Regions from separate parts of the Collinsella sp. CLA-AP-H1 genome, predicted to be linked through region 2. Evidence: riboswitches for the same ligand, from Rfam matches in the RefSeq annotation. Region 2 holds a riboswitch; the other holds the start of a gene.
The links. Region 2 has a riboswitch for thiamine pyrophosphate ahead of thiC (phosphomethylpyrimidine synthase ThiC). Riboswitches for the same ligand answer to the same signal wherever they lie in the genome.
Positions count from the first base shown of each region.

Region 1: linked by a shared signal. The riboswitch ahead of thiM (hydroxyethylthiazole kinase) and the one ahead of thiC (phosphomethylpyrimidine synthase ThiC) in region 2 are both predicted to bind thiamine pyrophosphate.

Region 1 covers NZ_JBBNKO010000005.1:132,491-141,218, reverse strand. Annotated here, with positions in the region: gene AAAV44_RS04585 (NCS2 family permease) at 194-1,504, shown strand; gene AAAV44_RS04580 (alpha/beta hydrolase-fold protein) at 1,642-2,307, shown strand; gene AAAV44_RS04575 (5-methyltetrahydropteroyltriglutamate--homocysteine S-methyltransferase) at 2,545-3,678, opposite strand; gene AAAV44_RS04570 (LysR family transcriptional regulator) at 3,834-4,730, opposite strand; gene AAAV44_RS04565 (HAD family hydrolase) at 4,741-5,649, opposite strand; TPP riboswitch at 5,743-5,853, shown strand; gene thiM (hydroxyethylthiazole kinase) at 5,905-6,744, shown strand; gene AAAV44_RS04555 (thiamine-binding protein) at 6,748-7,089, shown strand; gene AAAV44_RS04550 (thiamine phosphate synthase) at 7,086-7,781, shown strand; gene AAAV44_RS04545 (patatin family protein) at 7,883-8,728, opposite strand, start outside.
Region 2 covers NZ_JBBNKO010000003.1:64,055-72,782, reverse strand. Annotated here, with positions in the region: gene polA (DNA polymerase I) at 1-172, opposite strand, end outside; gene AAAV44_RS02690 (aminopeptidase) at 339-1,736, shown strand; gene AAAV44_RS02685 (YaaA family protein) at 1,840-2,649, shown strand; gene AAAV44_RS02680 (hypothetical protein) at 2,673-3,188, opposite strand; TPP riboswitch at 3,252-3,367, shown strand; gene thiC (phosphomethylpyrimidine synthase ThiC) at 3,360-4,694, shown strand; gene thiD (bifunctional hydroxymethylpyrimidine kinase/phosphomethylpyrimidine kinase) at 4,877-5,707, shown strand; gene AAAV44_RS02665 (SGNH/GDSL hydrolase family protein) at 5,768-6,427, opposite strand; gene AAAV44_RS02660 (TIGR02452 family protein) at 6,512-7,645, opposite strand; gene AAAV44_RS02655 (Bax inhibitor-1 family protein) at 7,783-8,478, opposite strand; gene AAAV44_RS02650 (hypothetical protein) at 8,563-8,728, opposite strand, start outside.

The DNA.
Region 1 (8,728 bases), on a different contig from region 2:
ACGTTCCTCCATAGGGGTCGTTGTAACCGCTTAAGTATACGGTACCTACACAATTTCATGCGAAAGATACCGCCCGTCCGTTACAAACCGCCGAACATCAACATGTGAGGAACACCAACTTCACAAAGGCGATATAGTGGGTGAGTTCGCGTCAATCGGCCTAAACTCGGGGCCGAACAAGGAAAGGGTATGCATGGACGAACTATTTCACGTCAGCGAGCGCAAGTCCACAATCGGGACCGAACTCCGCGCTGGACTGACAACATTCCTGGCGATGGCCTACATCATCGCCGTCAACCCCGCGGTGCTCTCGGGTGCTGGCATCGATGCGGGAGCGCTCGCCTGCGCCACCTGCCTGGGCGCCGGCATCATGACCATCTGCATGGGCATCTTCGCCAACCGCCCGCTCGCCTGCGCATCGGGCTTAGGCGTCAACGCGATGATCGCTGGAATCACCACCACCGTCTGCGGCGGTGACTGGCACGTGGCCATGAGCGTCATCTTCCTTGAGGGCGTCGTCATCTTGCTGCTCGTGCTTTGTGGCCTGCGTGAGGCCATCATGGACGCCATCCCGGTTGTCCTGCGTCACGCCATCTCGGTGGGTCTGGGCCTGTTCATCGCCATGATTGGCCTGTGCGATGCCGGCATTATCACCGCTGGCGCCGGTACACTCGTCGGTCTGGGCGACATCACCTCCCCCACCTTCATCGTCGGCATCATCTCCATCCTGGTGACGGTCGCCCTCGCCTGCCGTAACGTCCCCGGCTCGCTGCTCATCGGCATCGTCGTCGCCGTCATCGCCGGTATCCCCCTAGGTGTGACCCAGGCTCCGACCGGTATCATCGCCCCGCTCGATTTCTCGAGCATTGGTGGCCCCATCGCCGACGCCGGCGGCGTGCCCGCCATCGTCAAGGTCCTTACCGACCCCGCGCTCCTCGTCATCTCGTTCTCGCTGCTCATGAGTGACTTCTTCGACACCATGGGCACCGCGATGGCCGTGGCCAAGCAGGGCGAGTTCCTCACCGACGACGGCAACGTCGAGAATATCAAGGAGATCCTGATCGTCGACTCCGCCGCCGCTGCTGTGGGCGGTTTCATGGGCGTCTCCTCCATCACCACCTTCGTCGAGTCCACCTCTGGCGCTGCCGACGGTGGCCGCACGGGCCTCACCTCCGTCACCACCGGCGTGCTGTTCATTCTCGCCGCGTTCTTCTCCCCCATCGTCACCATCGTTTCCAGCGCCGCCACCTGCGGTGCTCTGGTCTACGTCGGCTACCTCATGATGAGCGAAGCCTCCGAGATCGACTGGTCCGACGTGTCGCAGGGTTTCCCGGCGTTCATGATTGTCGCCGGCGTGCCCTTCACCTACTCCATCTCTGCCGGCATTGGCCTGGGCTTCATCGCCTACGTGGTCGTCGCGCTCTTTAAGGGCGAGGCCTCCAAGATCAAGCCGCTCATGTGGATCGCAGCCCTCGCCTTCCTCGTCTACTTCTTCGTGGCGTAACGGCATAGTCTGCTAAAGCAAAACAACAAGGCGCGGAATCGCATCGAGCGGCTCCGCGCCTTTCTTTTAGCGTCTGCCCCCGTGTCAGCGTGCGACAATTGAGGCTGTCAATATCACAACACTGAGAGAAGCCTGCCTTGGAAGCGCATCATAAGCAGATAACCGTTTATTCAGAGTGTGCGGAAGGCGCACCCGTCATCTATCTCCCCGTGGTTATGGGCAACGGTAGTGAAGTCTACGAGCGCTGCCGAGAGCTCGACTGCCCGCCGTTCACCCTTGTCGCCATTGGAGGGCTCGATTGGAATCGCGAGCTGAGCCCCTGGGAATGCGACGGAACTATACGAGATGCCGAGCCCTTTGGCGGACAGGCTGCTGGTTTTCTTGACGAGTTGTTGAAGCAGATAATCCCCCAGGCCGAATCATCGCTCCCGCAACCGCCCGCCTGGCGCAGCGTTGCCGGCTACTCGTTGGCGGGTCTTTTTGCACTGTGGGCACTTTGGCAAACAGATGTCTTTGAGCGCGTGGCGAGTGCATCGGGGTCGCTGTGGTTCCCCGGCTTTATCGACTACGCGCGCGAGCGCACGATGACGGCTACGCCCGACGCCGCCTATCTGTCGCTCGGTAAAAAGGAAACCAAGACGCCCAACCGCATGATGCGGCACGTACTCGACGATACGCGCGCGATGGAAAAGCTGTTTATCGAGCGCGACATCCCAACAACGCTGGAGCTCAACCCCGGCAATCATTTTGCCCAAACTGACCTGCGCATGGCGCGCGGCATCCACTGGATACTGACGCATTAAAAATGGCGTCCACGCGTACACACGCATGGACGCCATTTTTAATTTGGCTGAACGCAGCTACTATTCGACAGTCTCCTCGAGTTCAGATACGGTGGGCGTCGAGGATTGGGACATGGAAGTCCTTTCATGATGGAAGGGCGATCAGGCATATTGGATAACCTGCCCGAACGATACGATCCGAACCATTGTACGTGATACGCAATGTCTCGCGCGCGCCGCCACCTGCAAACGGTAGCGTTACTTCCAAACGCGCTCGGCAATGCGCTTGACCAGCGCGATCTTCGCCCACTGCTCGTCCTCGGTCAGCTTGTTGCCAATCTCGCAGCTGGCAAAGCCGCACTGGGGCGACAGGTACAGGTTCTCGAGCGGCACGTACTTTGCGGCCTCGTGGATACGTTCGACGATAACGTCCTCGTCCTCAAGCTCAGCTGCCTTTGTAGTGACCAGTCCCAGCACCACCTTCTTGCCGGGGGCAACGTACTTAAGCGGCTCAAAACCACCGGCGCGCGGCGTGTCGAACTCCAGATAGAACGCATCGACATCCTCATGTGCGAACAGGTACGGCGCGATGGGGTCGTAGCCGCCCTCAAAAGCATAGGTGGAGTGGTAGTTGCCGCGGCACACGTGCGTGTTGATAACCAGATCGTCGGGCTTGCCCTCGATGGCGGCGTTGTTGAGCGCCACGCCCAGCTCGCTTACCTTTTGCAGGTCGACCGGGCTCATGCCGGTTTTGGCGACAAAATCGGTATCGCAGTAGATGCCCCAGGTGCAGTCATCAAACTGGACGTTGCGGCAGCCTGCTGCGTACAGGTCGGCGATCACCGTGCGATAAGCGTCTGCAATAGCGTCGGCAAGTTCCTCATCGGTCTTATAGACAGCGCGCAGGCTCTCCTGCTGGCCGTCGCAGCGATCGAGCGTGACCTCAGAGAACGTCTGGATCGGCGCCGGAATGGTCTGGCGTGCGACCTGGCCCTCCCCCTCAAGCGCCTTGACGAACTTAAAATGCTCGACGAACGGGTGGTTCTCGCCGCTAATGGGACCAGTAACCACGGCGGTGTCGGCCGTCGTCTCCTCATCATGGAACATATAACCCGTGCGTGAGGTGCGGCGCACAATGCCGTTGAGGCCCCACATAAAATCGAGGTGCCAGTAGCTGCGGCGGAACTCGCCATCGGTGATCACCTGCAGGCCGGCGGCCTTCTGCTTGGCCACCAAATCGCGAATGGCATCGTCCTCGACGGCCTTAAGGCCGGAAGCGTCGAGTTTACCCGCGACATAGGCGGCACGGGCGTCCTTTACAGCCTGCGGACGAAGAAAGCTGCCGACGATATCGGCGCGAAACGGCGCGTTCGGTTGAATCGAAGTGCTCATAGATATCTCCCTTTGCATTGGTTGCTTTACTGGGACAGAGTATGAGCGCTCATATGACCATCGTAAAATATACGTTTATAACAGTTTGATATAGATGTTTCCTATATCAGTCTGGACTGTCATAAAGAGACTTGAACCGTGCGGAGCACAGCAGCCTAGATATGCTGACGAATCGCGTCGATATAGGCCCGACCGTAGCGCGTAAGCGTCGTGTTCTTGCGCGTGATGATGCCAATCTCCATGTACTCGTCCACGTCGAGCGGAATCGAGATAATGCCGGGGCCGTTGAGCTCGTGGCTGATCACGCCCGAGCATACCGTGTAGCCGTTGAGGCCCATGGCCAAATTGAACAACGTCGCACGGTCGCGCACGCGGATATTTTTGCGACGCTCGAACGTCGAGGTCAGCTCCTCGGAATAGTAAAACGAGTTGTAGCTGCCCTGCTCGTAGGACAGGAACGGGTAGTCTTCCAGATCCTCGAGCGTCACGCTGGAGCGGTCCGCCAGCGGATGGTCGGCGCAGACGAAGACATGCGGCGTGGCGCAGAAGAGTCCTTCGAACACGAGCTCGTTGGCCACCAGCATGCGCTCGATGACCTCGCGGTTATGCTCGGATAAGTACAGGATGCCCAGTTCGCTTTTCATATGCGCGACATCCTCGATAATCTCGTGGGTCTGCTCCTCGCGCAGGGTAAAGTCGTAACGCGCGGCATCGAACTCGCGAATCACGTCAACAAACGCGTTAACGGCAAAGGAATAATGCTGGCAGCTCACACTAAAGTGCGGCACCTGCTCGGATGCGCCCTTGTACTTGCCCTCGAGCAGGTCGGCCTGGTCGAGTACCTGGCGCGCATAGCCCAAGAAGGTCTCGCCTTCCTCGGACACAATGACGCCCTTGTTGGTGCGCTCAAAGATGTGCACACCCATCTCGTTTTCGAGATCGCGAATCGACGCGGTAATCGAAGGCTGCGACACAAAGAGACGGCGCGAGGCCTCGGTAATGCTGCCGCATTCGGCAACTTTGACGACATATCTGAGCTGCTGGAGCTTCATGACTGTCTCCTTAGCTGTTCGTGAGATTCGCGTCGGCAGTACCCGGCAGGCGCATAAACGGCGGCATCTCCCCCGTCGCGGCGCAGGCGGCAATCTGATGCAAAGCCCCGGCGACCGCATCATCTGCCGCGGCGCCGATATGCCAGCGCGCGGCAGCCGTGACGGCCTCGTTGGCATTGGCGACTGCAACGGAGTTGGGAACGGCATCGATCATGGGCAGATCGTTATCGGAATCGCCAAATACAGCCACCTCGTCGGGCGTCAGGCCCAAGGCGCGCGCCAGCTCCAGCGCAGCGCAGCCCTTGTCCCAACCATCCGGAAGGATGTCGAACAGGCGCACTCGGTTGTTGGGAAACACAAGCGAAAGTTCCGGTACCTCAACGGCAACGCGCTCGCGTAGCTCCGCGAGCTCCTCACGCGAACGGGCACTCCAGATATTCGCCTTAAACACCGGCGCGCCATCGACGACGGGACGACACGGGGCCTCTTCGCCTTTGAGCCACGCATTGCCGCCCGACTCCATAGCGCGACGCACACGCTCGGGATTGCTCGTCACGCAATAGGCATCGTTGCCCCAAAAGTCATCGCCCAGGCTGTAGACTTTTAGAAATGTATCGTCGGTCTCTTGCTCCAGATAGTCAGCCAAACGCATCAGAGCATCGTTGTCGATTGCGCGCGAAGCGACTACTTCGCCGCCGACAAACATCACCTGGCCGTTACAGAACGCACCGGTCGAAAAACACTCGGAACGGTTTTTGAACATCCAGCCCATCGCGGACGGCTGACGACCCGAAACCGGCCCAAAGTGCAGACCCGCCGCCTGCATGGCATGAATACCCTCAATGGCGTAGTCGCTGGCGCCGTCATGCCCGGCTGGAATCAGTGTATCGTCCATATCGGTCAGCACAAGTTTAATCATAAGGCCCCCATTCGTATCGGTCCTACCTATTGTAACGACCTGCCAAAATAAACCTGTCCCTTTTTGGCAGGTGCGCTAGTATAGGGAACAACAGATTCGATGCGGGAGTGCCGGCGGTGCAAACCACAAGGCTGAGAGGGCATGGGGCCCAATCCTTTGAACCTGTCAGTTAATGCTGGCGTAGGGAGCATGCCGCCTTTACAGGGGCGCTGTCTATGCACAGCGCCCCTTTTCTATGCCAAGGAGGCATGTGCAGTGATTGATTCGGAACAGCTTAAGCAACATATGGTCAAGGCCGTAGAGGAAATTCGCGCCACCAATCCGATGGCCGGCTCCATCACCAACACGGTGACGATCGACTTTGTCGCCAACGCACAGCTCGCCGTGGGCGGATCGGCCGCCATGGTCTATCTGCCCGACGAGGGCGAGGCGCTCGTTGCCGGCGGCGGCGCCATCTATCTCAATATGGGCACGCTCTTCCCCATCTACGAGCAAACGATTCCCCGCGCGGCCAAGGCGGCACACGACGCCGGCAAGCCCTGGGTGCTCGATCCGGTGGGCCTGGGTATCGGTAGTCTGCGCACCCAGTTGGTAAACGAACTCAAGCAGTACAAGCCCGCCATCGTGCGCGGCAACGCCTCCGAGATCATCGCGCTCGCCGGCCTGTGGGGTCTTGAGGGCGAGGCGGCTGATCTGAGCCGCGTACGCGGTGTCGATACCACCGACACGGTAGACGCCGCCCGCGATGCCGCCGTGGCGCTCGCCCGCTACACCGGCGGCGCCGTTGTGGTCTCGGGCGAAGTCGACCTGATTACCGACGGCACGACCGTGGCCAAGTCCCACGGCGGCAGCCCGCTCATGTCCAAGATCACCGGTTGCGGTTGCTCGCAAGGCGGCGTACTGGCCGTGTACGCCTGTGCCGCCGATCCGTTTACGGCGGCAGTCTGCGGTACCGCCGTCTACAACGTCGCTGGCACGCGTGCTGCCGCCGTCGCCGATGCCCCGGCGAGCTTTAAGGTCGCCTTTATCGACGAGCTCTACCGCGCGAGCGCCCAGGACATCGCCAACAACCAGCTCGAGCTCGAGGAGGCATAGGCCATGTCCGAGCCCGCAACCAATGCCAGCATGAACACGCTCGTCGCTGTGGCCATCGCCCCGTGCGGCACCGGCGATGAGCTGTCCGCCGAGGTCGCCGAGGTCGTGCGCGTCATTCGCGAGAGCGGCCTTCCCAACCGCACCACCTCGATGTTCACCGAGATCGAGGGCGACTGGGACGAGGTCATGCAGGTCGTGCGCGACGCAACCTTTGTGTTGGCGAGCAAGGGCATCCGCACCGAAGTCGTGCTCAAAGCCGATATTCGGCCCGGATTTACCGACACCATGACCGGCAAGCTTGAACGCATGGAAGCGCAGATCAAAAAGCAGGAGGAAGCACGATGAGCATCCGCGACAACCTTGATATCTCGGCCTATCTGGTACTCGGCCCCGAAAATACGCTGGGACGCCCCGTGGGCGATGTGGTGGCCCAGGCGCTCGACGCCGGCTTTACCTGCATCCAGGTGCGCTCCAAGGTGGCAAGCGCCCGCGAGATCATTGCGCTGACCGGCGACGCCGCGCAGGCAATCGCACAGGCCGGCAAGACCGGTCAGGTCGCCCTGTTAATCGACGACCGTCTGGACTGTGTACTCGCCGCGCGCGAGCAGGGTATTGCCGTCGACGGCGTGCACGTGGGCCAAAGCGATATTCCCGTCGAGGTCTGTCGCAAGCTGCTGGGCCCCGACGCCATCGTGGGCCTTTCGGCCCGTTGTGAGGAGATGCTCGAGTACGTCAAGACCGCCGACATGAGCCTGGTCGACTACCTGGGCATCGGCCCGCTCCACGAGACCGAGACCAAGCGCGACTGCGGACGCGCGGCCGACGGCTCTATCATCACCAAGAGCTTTGAGGACCTGGCCGCACTCCACGCGGCAAGCCCCGTGCCCATCGTGGTGGGCGGCGGCGTTAAGACAGCCGACCTGCCGCAGCTTAAGGCCACCGGCGTCAACGGCTTCTTTGTGGTGAGCGCCGTCTGCAGCGCCGATGACCCCTACGCCGCGGCCAAGGAGCTTGTCGACACCTGGCAGCAGGCATAGCCATAAGCCGAGCAGCCGATTCGCAGCCTCACATCTTCAGCAATGGAAAGCGCATCCCAGTTTGGACCTCCATTCCGGGATGCGCTTTCCACATGCGACCCTTACCCCGCCAGATACGCTTCCAACGCCGGCAAAGTCGCCTCCGCATCGCGGCGACCAATCTGGTAGATGCGCTCAAGTTCATCGGGCTCGCGACACAGCGACGGCACCTTCACCGATTCGCTCGGCCGCACCACAAAGATTTCGCCGGCGGCCTCGCGACGTGCCAGGTCATCGAGCGTGGCATTGTAGACCTCATGCCGATGCTCGAGCGCTGCGACAAACTCCGGATAGTGACGGAACACGCGACGCAGCATGGGCATCACGCTGTTGGGCTGCTTTACAAAGCCCGCCGGCTGCGTGAGTACCACGATATTACGGTCATACCCCTGCGCAAACAGCCATGCGCTGGGAATAGAATCAGCCACGCCGCCATCCAGGTACTTACGGCCCTCAATGGCGACAGGGCGCGTCGCCACGGGAATCGCCGATGACGCCCGGATCCACTCGATATCGTGCTCATCGCCATAGGGCAGGTCGTGGTAGACGGCCTTGCCCGTCTCGATATCGGTACACACGCACGTAAACCGCATGGGGCAGACGCGATATGTCTCCAAATCGATGGGATCGCGCTCGATGGGCACCTCGTGATAGGCAAAATCGGCATTGAACATATCGCCGGTCCGCAGCCAGCTTGCTACACCCGCATAGCGCTTATCGGCACAATAGGCCTTGTTATAGCGAATGGCGCGGCCGATCTGGCGCGATTTAAAGTTGTAGCCAAACGCCGCGCCCGCCGAGACACCCACCATATGGTCGCAAGTTAAGCCGTGCTCCATCCAAACGTCGAGCACGCCCGCCGTATACATACCGCGGTAGCCGCCTCCCTCGAGTGCCAGCCCCACCGT
Region 2 (8,728 bases):
CGCCGTCGGGGTTAAAGGCATCGATCATCTTGAGAAACATGTTCAGGAAGCCGAAGATCGCGTTGGTGGGGCGGCCGTCCGGCGCGTTCATGGTCGGCGGCACGGCGTGGAAGGCGCGATGCATGAGCGAGTTGCCGTCGATAACGGCAAAGGTACGGCGCTTGTCAGACATATTGAATACCTCGCTTTGGGCTGGGCACGGTTTGCTCACTCCAGTTTACACGCTCCCCGCCCCGCGGCCACCTCACATCAAGCTCCCCCGCCACCGTGAGCCCGCGCGTGATACGATGGCTCACGGTACATCAACCAGCACGATCGATCCGAAAGGAGCCTGCGTCATGGAGCGTCCCTGCGCATGGAAAAAGTACACGCCACAGCAAGTCGAGGAGCTCGAGGAGCTTTGCCGCGGCTATAAGCAGTTTTTGAGCGAGAACAAGACCGAGCGCCTGTGCGTCAAGACCGGCATCAAGATGGCCGAGGAGGCGGGATACGTCGACCTGGAGACCGTGATCGCCGAAGGCCGCGAGCTCAAGGCAGGCGACAAGGTGTACGCCGCCAATCACGGCAAGGACCTTATGCTCGTCAACCTGGGCACCGCCCCGCTCGAGCAGGGCTTTAACATCCTGGGCGCCCACGTGGACTCGCCGCGCCTGGACCTTAAGCAGAATCCCGCCTTCGAGGCCGGCGACATGGCCTACCTCGACACGCACTACTACGGCGGCGTCAAGAGCTACCACTGGGTGGCCTCCCCGCTTGCACTCGTGGGCGTCATCTGCAAAAAGGACGGTACCACCGTCGACATCAACATCGGTGACAAGGCCGACGATCCGGTCTTTACCATCTCCGACCTGCTGATCCACCTCTCGAGCGAGCAGATGGCCAAGCCCGCCAAGGACGCCGTCGACGCCGAGATCCTCGACGTGATCGTGGGCGGCCGTCCCGTCAAGTTCGATGAGGACGACAAGGACGCCCCCAAGGAGCCCGTCAAGCAGATGTTCCTGGACATCCTCAAGGAGCAGTACGACGTCGAGGAGGAGGACTTCCTCTCCGCCGAGATCGAGGTCGTGCCCGCCGGCCCCGCCCGCGACATGGGCCTCGACCGTTCCATGATTCTGGGCTATGGTCACGACGACCGCGTCTGCGCTTACCCCTCCATGCTCGCCCAGATCAATGTGGCCAATGTCGAGCGCACGAGCATCACGCTCATCGTCGACAAGGAGGAGATCGGCTCCGTGGGTGCCACCGGTATGACGAGCCGCTTCTTCGAGAACACCGTCGCCGAGATCATGACGCTCGCCGGCGAGGATAGCCCGCTGGCCCTGCGCCGCGCACTCGCCCGCAGCCGCATGCTCTCCTCCGACGTGTCCGCCGGCTTCGACCCGGGCTATGCCGGCAAGTTCGAGACCAAAAACGCCGCCTTTATGGGTCGCGGCCTGTGCTTTAACAAGTACACGGGCAGCCGCGGCAAGGGTGGCTCGAACGACGCCGACGCCGAATACGTGGCCCTCGTCCGCGACATCATGGACGAGGCAGGCGTGGACTTCCAGACCTGCGAGCTCGGCCGCGTCAACGCGGGTGGCGGCGGCACCATCGCCTACATCATGGCCAAGTACGGCATGAACGTCATCGACTCCGGCGTTGCCGTCCTGTCCATGCACGCCCTGTGGGAGGTCGCCAACAAGGCCGACATCTACGAGGCCTACCGCGGCTACAAGGCCTTCATCGAGCGAGCCTAACCAACCCTTCATCAGTTGCGGTGAAATACGGACTAAACTGGCCCATAAACGGCCAAAACAGACCGTATTCCACCGCAATTTCTTTTTTGGCAGAGGAGAGTTCATGCTGCAGGTCATCATTTCGCCCGCCAAGCAGATGCGCGCGGCCCAAGATGCTTTTGAAGTCCTGGGCATCCCACCCTTTGTGCGCGAGACGGCTCGCCTCCACCGCGCACTGCTAGATATCGAGCGGAATGAAGGCAGCGGCGGCCTGCAGGCGCTGTGGAACGTGAGTGACAAACTGCTGGGGCCTTGCCTCAACACCCTGCATGAGTTCGGGCCCATCCTGAAAAGCGGCGATCTCGACAATCCCGCACTCGCTCGCCACCTCTCCCCTGCCGTCATGTCCTATCACGGCATTCAATACCAGAGCATGGCACCCGAGGTGATGGATTCCGCGCAGCTCGCATGGCTGCAAGACCATCTGTGGATCCTCTCCGGCCTCTACGGGTGCGTTCGTCCCTTTCATGCCGTCGAACCGTATCGGCTGGAGATGGGCGCGAAGCTCGCCGTTGACGATGCCCGAGACCTCTACGCGTTTTGGAGCGACAAGCTCGCGCGGGCTATCGCCCCGGCAGGCTCAAACACCACGATCGTCAACCTCGCCAGCGTAGAGTATGCCAAAGCCGTTCTGCCCCACCTCGCGGGCGACGCCACGGCCGTCACATGCCTCTTTGGCGAGGGTATCCGCAACGGGAAGCCCATCCAACGGTCGACCGCCAGCAAAAAGGCGCGCGGCTCCATGGCGCGGTGGATGGCAGAAAACAAGCTCGAGGATGCAAGCGAACTTACCGCATTCAACATCGGCTATCGACACATCCCCGAGCTTTCAGACAAAAACACCCTGGTTTTCATGAACGCGCAGGCACAATAGACCCGCCGTTTCCAAACACCTCGTTACTCCGCCAAGCCATCGGCCTTTGCAATCTCGCTCGTCGAGCCATCTTGGTAGGTAATCTTAACGTGCTCCACCTCGGATACCGCAGCGCCCGCCGGGGGCTCCAAGCGCCATTCCGTCAGCGCAATGTCCATGGTCGTGGGCACGTCCCCTTGATCTTTGAGCTTCACCGTCATCGTTTTGAGCGTCGCATCAAACGTCACGCGTTCGATTTCTTCGCCCGGAATAGACCCGCCGCTCAGCTGCAGCTGCACAAACTCGTCGCGCGGATACCAATAGTCGCCCGGTGCGGCAACCGTGTTGCCACCAGAAACTTTCATGGTCATAATCGGCAGGCCCTCGTCGGCTTCAAACCCCCAGGTGGCGCCGCCAGGACCGCCGAACGTCCAGATACAAAAGGCAATCACCAGCACGGCAAGCACCGCAAAACCAATCGCGACCAACCCATGGTGCGCACGGCTTTCCTCGGCCGATACATCCCATTGCGTCTCTCGATATAGATGCTTGTCTTCCATGTACGCCTCCCCACAGGCACGCTCGTTAGGCCAATCGTACCCATTCGAGCTATACTTGAGCCCATTACATAAACGGGGAGCTTGCAGGACAAGACGGCAGGCTGAGACTGGGCGCGCCCGCCCTGACCCGCAAACCTGATATGGGTAATGCCAACGAAGGGAGCCGTGCCAATGAGCACACAGACCGAGCCCAAGCTCGTCACGCAAATCGACTTCGCCCGTGCCGGGCAGATCACGCCGCAGATGAAGGAAGTCGCCGAGCGCGAGCATCGCGACCCCGAGTACATCCGCGAGCGCGTGGCCGACGGCCGCATCGCCATTCCCGCCAACATCGTGCATATCAAAAAGGGCATGCGCGCCTTTGGCGTCGGTGAGGGCCTGTCCACCAAGGTCAACGTCAACCTGGGCATCTCGGGCGACAAGGCCGATGCCGCCGAGGAATGGAAGAAGGTCAAGATCGCTGAGGACTTTGGCGCCGACGCCATCATGGACCTCTCCAACTCGGGCAAGACGCGTCAGTTCCGCCAGCAGCTCATCGACGAGACCCCGCTCATGGTGGGCACCGTCCCCATGTACGACGCCATCGGCTACATGGAAAAGCCGCTGGTCAAGCTTACCAAGGACGACCTGTTCGAGGTCGTGCGCGCGCACGCCGAGGACGGCGTGGACTTTATGACCATCCACTGCGGCATCAACAAGTCGGTCACCAAGACCTTTAAGGAGACCGGCCGCCTCATGAACATCGTGAGCCGCGGCGGCTCGCTGCTGTTTGGTTGGATGGAGGTCACCGGCAACGAGAACCCCTTCTATGAGTTCTACGATGAGTTGCTCGAGATTTGCCACGAGTACGACGTGACGATTTCGCTCGGCGACTCCTGCCGCCCGGGCTGCCTCTACGACTCCAACGACGCCACCGAGACCGCCGAGATGATCGAGCTGGGCAAGCTGTGCAAGCGCGCTTGGGCCGCCGGCGTCCAGGTCATGGTCGAGGGCCCGGGTCACATGGCGCTCGACGAGATCGCCGCCAACATGAAGCTACAGAAGCGCCTGTGCCACAACGCCCCGTTCTATGTGCTCGGGCCGCTGGTGACCGATATCGGCGTGGGTTACGACCACATCACCGCTGCCATCGGCGGCGCCATCTCCGCCAGCTCCGGTGCCGACTTCCTGTGCTACGTGACACCGGCCGAGCACCTATGCCTGCCTAACGCCCAGGATGTGCTCGACGGCCTCATGGCCACCAAGATCGCCGCACACGCCGCCGACATCGCCAAAAAGGTGCCCCACGCCCGCGACATGGACGACAAGATGGGCCAGGCACGCCGCAAGCTCGACTGGGACGCCATGTGGAAGTGCGCGCTCGACCCGGTTACGGGCAAGAAGCGCTACGAGGAGTCCCCCGCCGCCACCGAGGGCACTTGCACCATGTGTGGCAAGATGTGCGCCGTCCGAACCGTCAACAAGATCTTCGAGGGCACCACGATCGACCTCGGCATGGAGGACTAGCCCTGTCGCCGCGGCCGCCTCTGGCGGCGAGCTGGCGCCTGTCAATTGTTGACGTGTGAACATTTGCTTACGTTTGCGTAAAGATTGCATCGCCCGCCCGGGTTCGACATAGAGTCGTCCCGGGCATCTTTATAATGCTGGCTTAAAGACCCATTTGATTCCGACCGAACAAGGGAGCGAACATGGATCGTAGTAAGGTACCTGCCGTCCTGTCCATCGCGGGATCCGATTCCAGCGGTGGCGCCGGCATTCAGGCCGACATCAAAACCATCACGGCGCACCGCCTGTATGCCGAGACGGCCATCACCGCCATCACAGCGCAAAACACACTGGGCGTTACCGCCGTGCAGAACATCTCCCCGGATATTGTCGCGGCGCAGATCGATGCCGTTTTTGACGATATCCGCCCCAACGCCGTCAAGATTGGCATGGTTTCCTCTGCCGAGATTATCGATGTTATCGCCGACCGCCTGAGCGCTTGGAACGCGACAAACGTTGTCGTCGACCCCGTCATGGTCGCCACCTCGGGCGCGCGGCTGATTGCCGAAGATGCCGCCGAGGCGCTCACCCGCCGCCTGTTCCCGCTAGCGACGGTTATCACGCCCAATATTCCCGAGGCCATGGCCCTGCTTGACTACGAGGTCGACTCCGAGCGCACGCAGCAAAATGCTGCCATGCTCCTCACCCGCCGCTTTGGTTGCGCATCCCTCGTTAAGGGTGGGCATCTTGTCAACGAGGCCAACGATGTACTGGCCGAACCCGCGCCGCTCGATGACGAGGGCAACCATCTGGGAGATCCACTCACCACGTGGTTCCGCCACAAGCGCATCGAGACCGAAAACACACACGGCACCGGCTGCACACTCTCGTCCGCCATCGCCTGCGCGCTGGCCCAGGGCATGGATCTTGCCGACGCCGTCAACGCCGGCAAGGCCTACCTGACAGGCGCTCTGGCCGCCGGCCTGGACATGGGCAAAGGCTCTGGCCCCGTCAACCACATGTGGCAATATTAAGATTCGCAGCCCAAGCCACCGTAAAGGCGCCCGTCCCCTTTGCGGTGGCTTGGGGTCGCGCTACTCTCCGAGCATCTCTTGGAGCTTGGCTGCCACGGCGTGGCCCAGGCTCTCGTGGCTTTCGGGCATCATGTGCAGATAATCGATATCGCCCGGCTCGGCAAAATCAGCGGCATTCAAAAAGTCGCAGCCAAACTGTTTAGCAGCATACGCATAGTATTCGGCAAAATGCTCCGAGGCCTCGACGGAGCGCTCGTCAAAGTCGGTCATGTACACATCGGCGATCTGCGGTTTAATCTCGATAGGCGCCATCAGCAGAATACGCGGGCAGGGCGCGGCTTCGGTCCAGGGAAACGCGCGGACGGTGCGAATCAGCGCCATGGCACCGTCAGCGATATCGGCAGCCCCCACGCTAAAGACCGTCTTGCAGTCGTTGGTGCCCAGCATAATCACGATCGCATCCAGCGGCTTATGAGCCTCGAGCAGCATCGGCAACGCGCGGATGCCGTTGAGATTAGTGTCCAGATGGCACATGTCGTCGCGTACCGTCGTGCGGCCGTTGAGGCCTTCCTCAATCACGTGCCAGCCCTCGCCCAGGTCGTGCTGGGCCACGCCGCACCAGCGTACATCGTGCGCATAGCGTACCGCGGTGCCGTCGCGCATGCCCGCCGGATCATAGCCGTAGGTATTGCTGTCGCCAAAGCACAGAACGTTTTTCATCGTAAGCCCTTCCTCTAGTAAAAAGAAAAAGTCGGCGGGAGCAGTCTCTCCCGCCGAATCGACCTATCTGTCAGCACATACCGATTACAGGTACTTGCGCCAATCGTCATCGTCTTCATCGTCCTCGGCGGCAGCCTGGGCCTGCTCGGCGGCGCGGGCAGCCGCGGCGCGGGCGGCAACCTGGGCATAGGACTCCTCGTTGCGCTCGGGGAACTTTGCCAGCACGTGCTCGAACTTGGCGAAGTCCTCGTCCCAGCGCGTAGAGGGCACAGCAAAGAAGACCTGCTTGACCTTGAAGTCGCCCGATGCGAGCTCCTTGCGGAAGAGCTCGGCCACGGCCTCGGCGTCAAAGCCGTTGTTGTCGCAGCCCCATGCGCCCAGCACGAGCTTCTCGCGACCCAGCTCGTCGCAGATGGCAAGCACAAAGCGGATGCGATCGCGCAGAGCGTCCAGCAAGGCATCGTCGCTCACGCGGTACTCCTGGCGAGCACGCTTGGCGTTGGGTGCAGCGGCGACGATTACGTCGGCATAGGCGTGCACATGGTTGCGGTCGAAACGCACCGCGGGCACCACCAGCGCACGGTTGCGGTACAGCTCACAGTTGATGTTGCGGCGACGGTTCTCACCGTACCACTTACGCTGCTTATCGAGGACGTTGTACAGATACGAATCGGCGCAGAGCGTGGCCTCCTGACCCAGATAGCCCTGGATGTAGCCGCCGCCCGGGTTGGTGAACGAGGCAAAGGCGAGCACGGCCATGTCGCAGAATTGCGCGTAGCCTCGGCCGTTATCCAGAATGGCCTGCGTGGCAGAGGCGTCGAGCACGGTGACCTCGGGCAGGACCGAAGCGGGCTCCTCGGCGGCAGGCGCGGACTCGGTCTCCGTGGCCTCCTCTGCGGGCGTAGGCTCGGCCGTAACCTCGGTCTCGGCGGACGCAACCTCAGCGGTCTCGGCCTCGGCGGCCTCAGACTCCTCGGCAACCTGTTCCTCGACAGCGTCGGCCGCTTGGGCCTTGGCCTTCATCGCCGCGACAAAACCGGCAGGCATACCATCGAACTCGCACACGCCGGCAAGCGAACGCTCGATGTCCTTGGCGCAGGCCTCGGACATAGCCGCCACATGGCACTCGGCGGCCTTGGCACGCGCCTCGCGCTTGGGATTGGGCTGACCCGTTCGGTTGGACCTGCGGTTACGGTTCCTGTTGTCGACGTCTGCCATAAGTGGTCACCTTTCCTGTCGCTGCCGCTATCGGCTTTTCCCATCCATGATACCCCGCCGCGTACAAAAAAGACGGCCCCGAAGGACCGCCTTTCGCATCGATTTACACGCACGGCAAGCACCGCCGCAATTCGCCACTAGTCGCGACGGCCAGGGATGTTCAGGATGCGCAGGAACACGTTGATAATGTCCACGAACAGATTGGACGCCATGAGCACGGCGTTGGGCAGCGTAGGCGGCACCGTCGTGGCAACATGGGTGTCGTAGCCAATAAAGCCGGCGAACACCACGATCACGATCAGATCGGTGATGGTCTGCGAGACGCCCATGAACATCAGCACGATCTCAACCAGAATAGTGGCGAGCAGAATGCCAAAACCGATGCCATATACGCGCTGGAAAAACTTGGGGAACGTCACGCCCAAGGCGCCAAAGACAAAGGTGATGGCGGCCGTGACGATAAAGGCAGTGTTGATGGTGGGCAGGTCGTAGTTGGCAAGGCCAAACGACGCGGTCAGGCCAAAGGTACTCGCAAAGATTACGTAGCCCACAAGGGACAGGCCTACGGACTGCTTGCTAGCGGCAGCCGACATCATGACCATGCCGACGATGGTCAAAATAAACGAGCCAAAGACCAGCGGCAAGGCGGCGCCGCTCATCATCATGCGCGCAAACGACATGGTGCTCGTAAAGTAGGCGCCGGCGCCCATGGCGCAAAAGCCCAAGAAGATGAGGGCAGACATGGCAAGATTGTACGCGCGCGGCGACATCTCCTTGGCGCGGCTTGCGCCGCCCTCGACGGGGCCGTTCTGATAGCCCTGGATATCGTTCATAGGTTCGTCCTTTCAAAAAGTGCCGTGAAAGACGGCGCAGCAGATGACAAGATTCCTGTCATTGTACCCGAATGCCGTACGTCCTTACCTACGGCGCTCGCCCTCGAGCGTGCGATCAAAGGCCCAGACCCACCAACGCATCACGTGTGCCTGCGAGCCGTCCGCCCGCTCGCGCGTCTGGTCCTCCAGATACAACTCGGTCGCGTGCCCGCCAAAACGCACCTTATAGGTTGCCGTACGAATGCCGTGG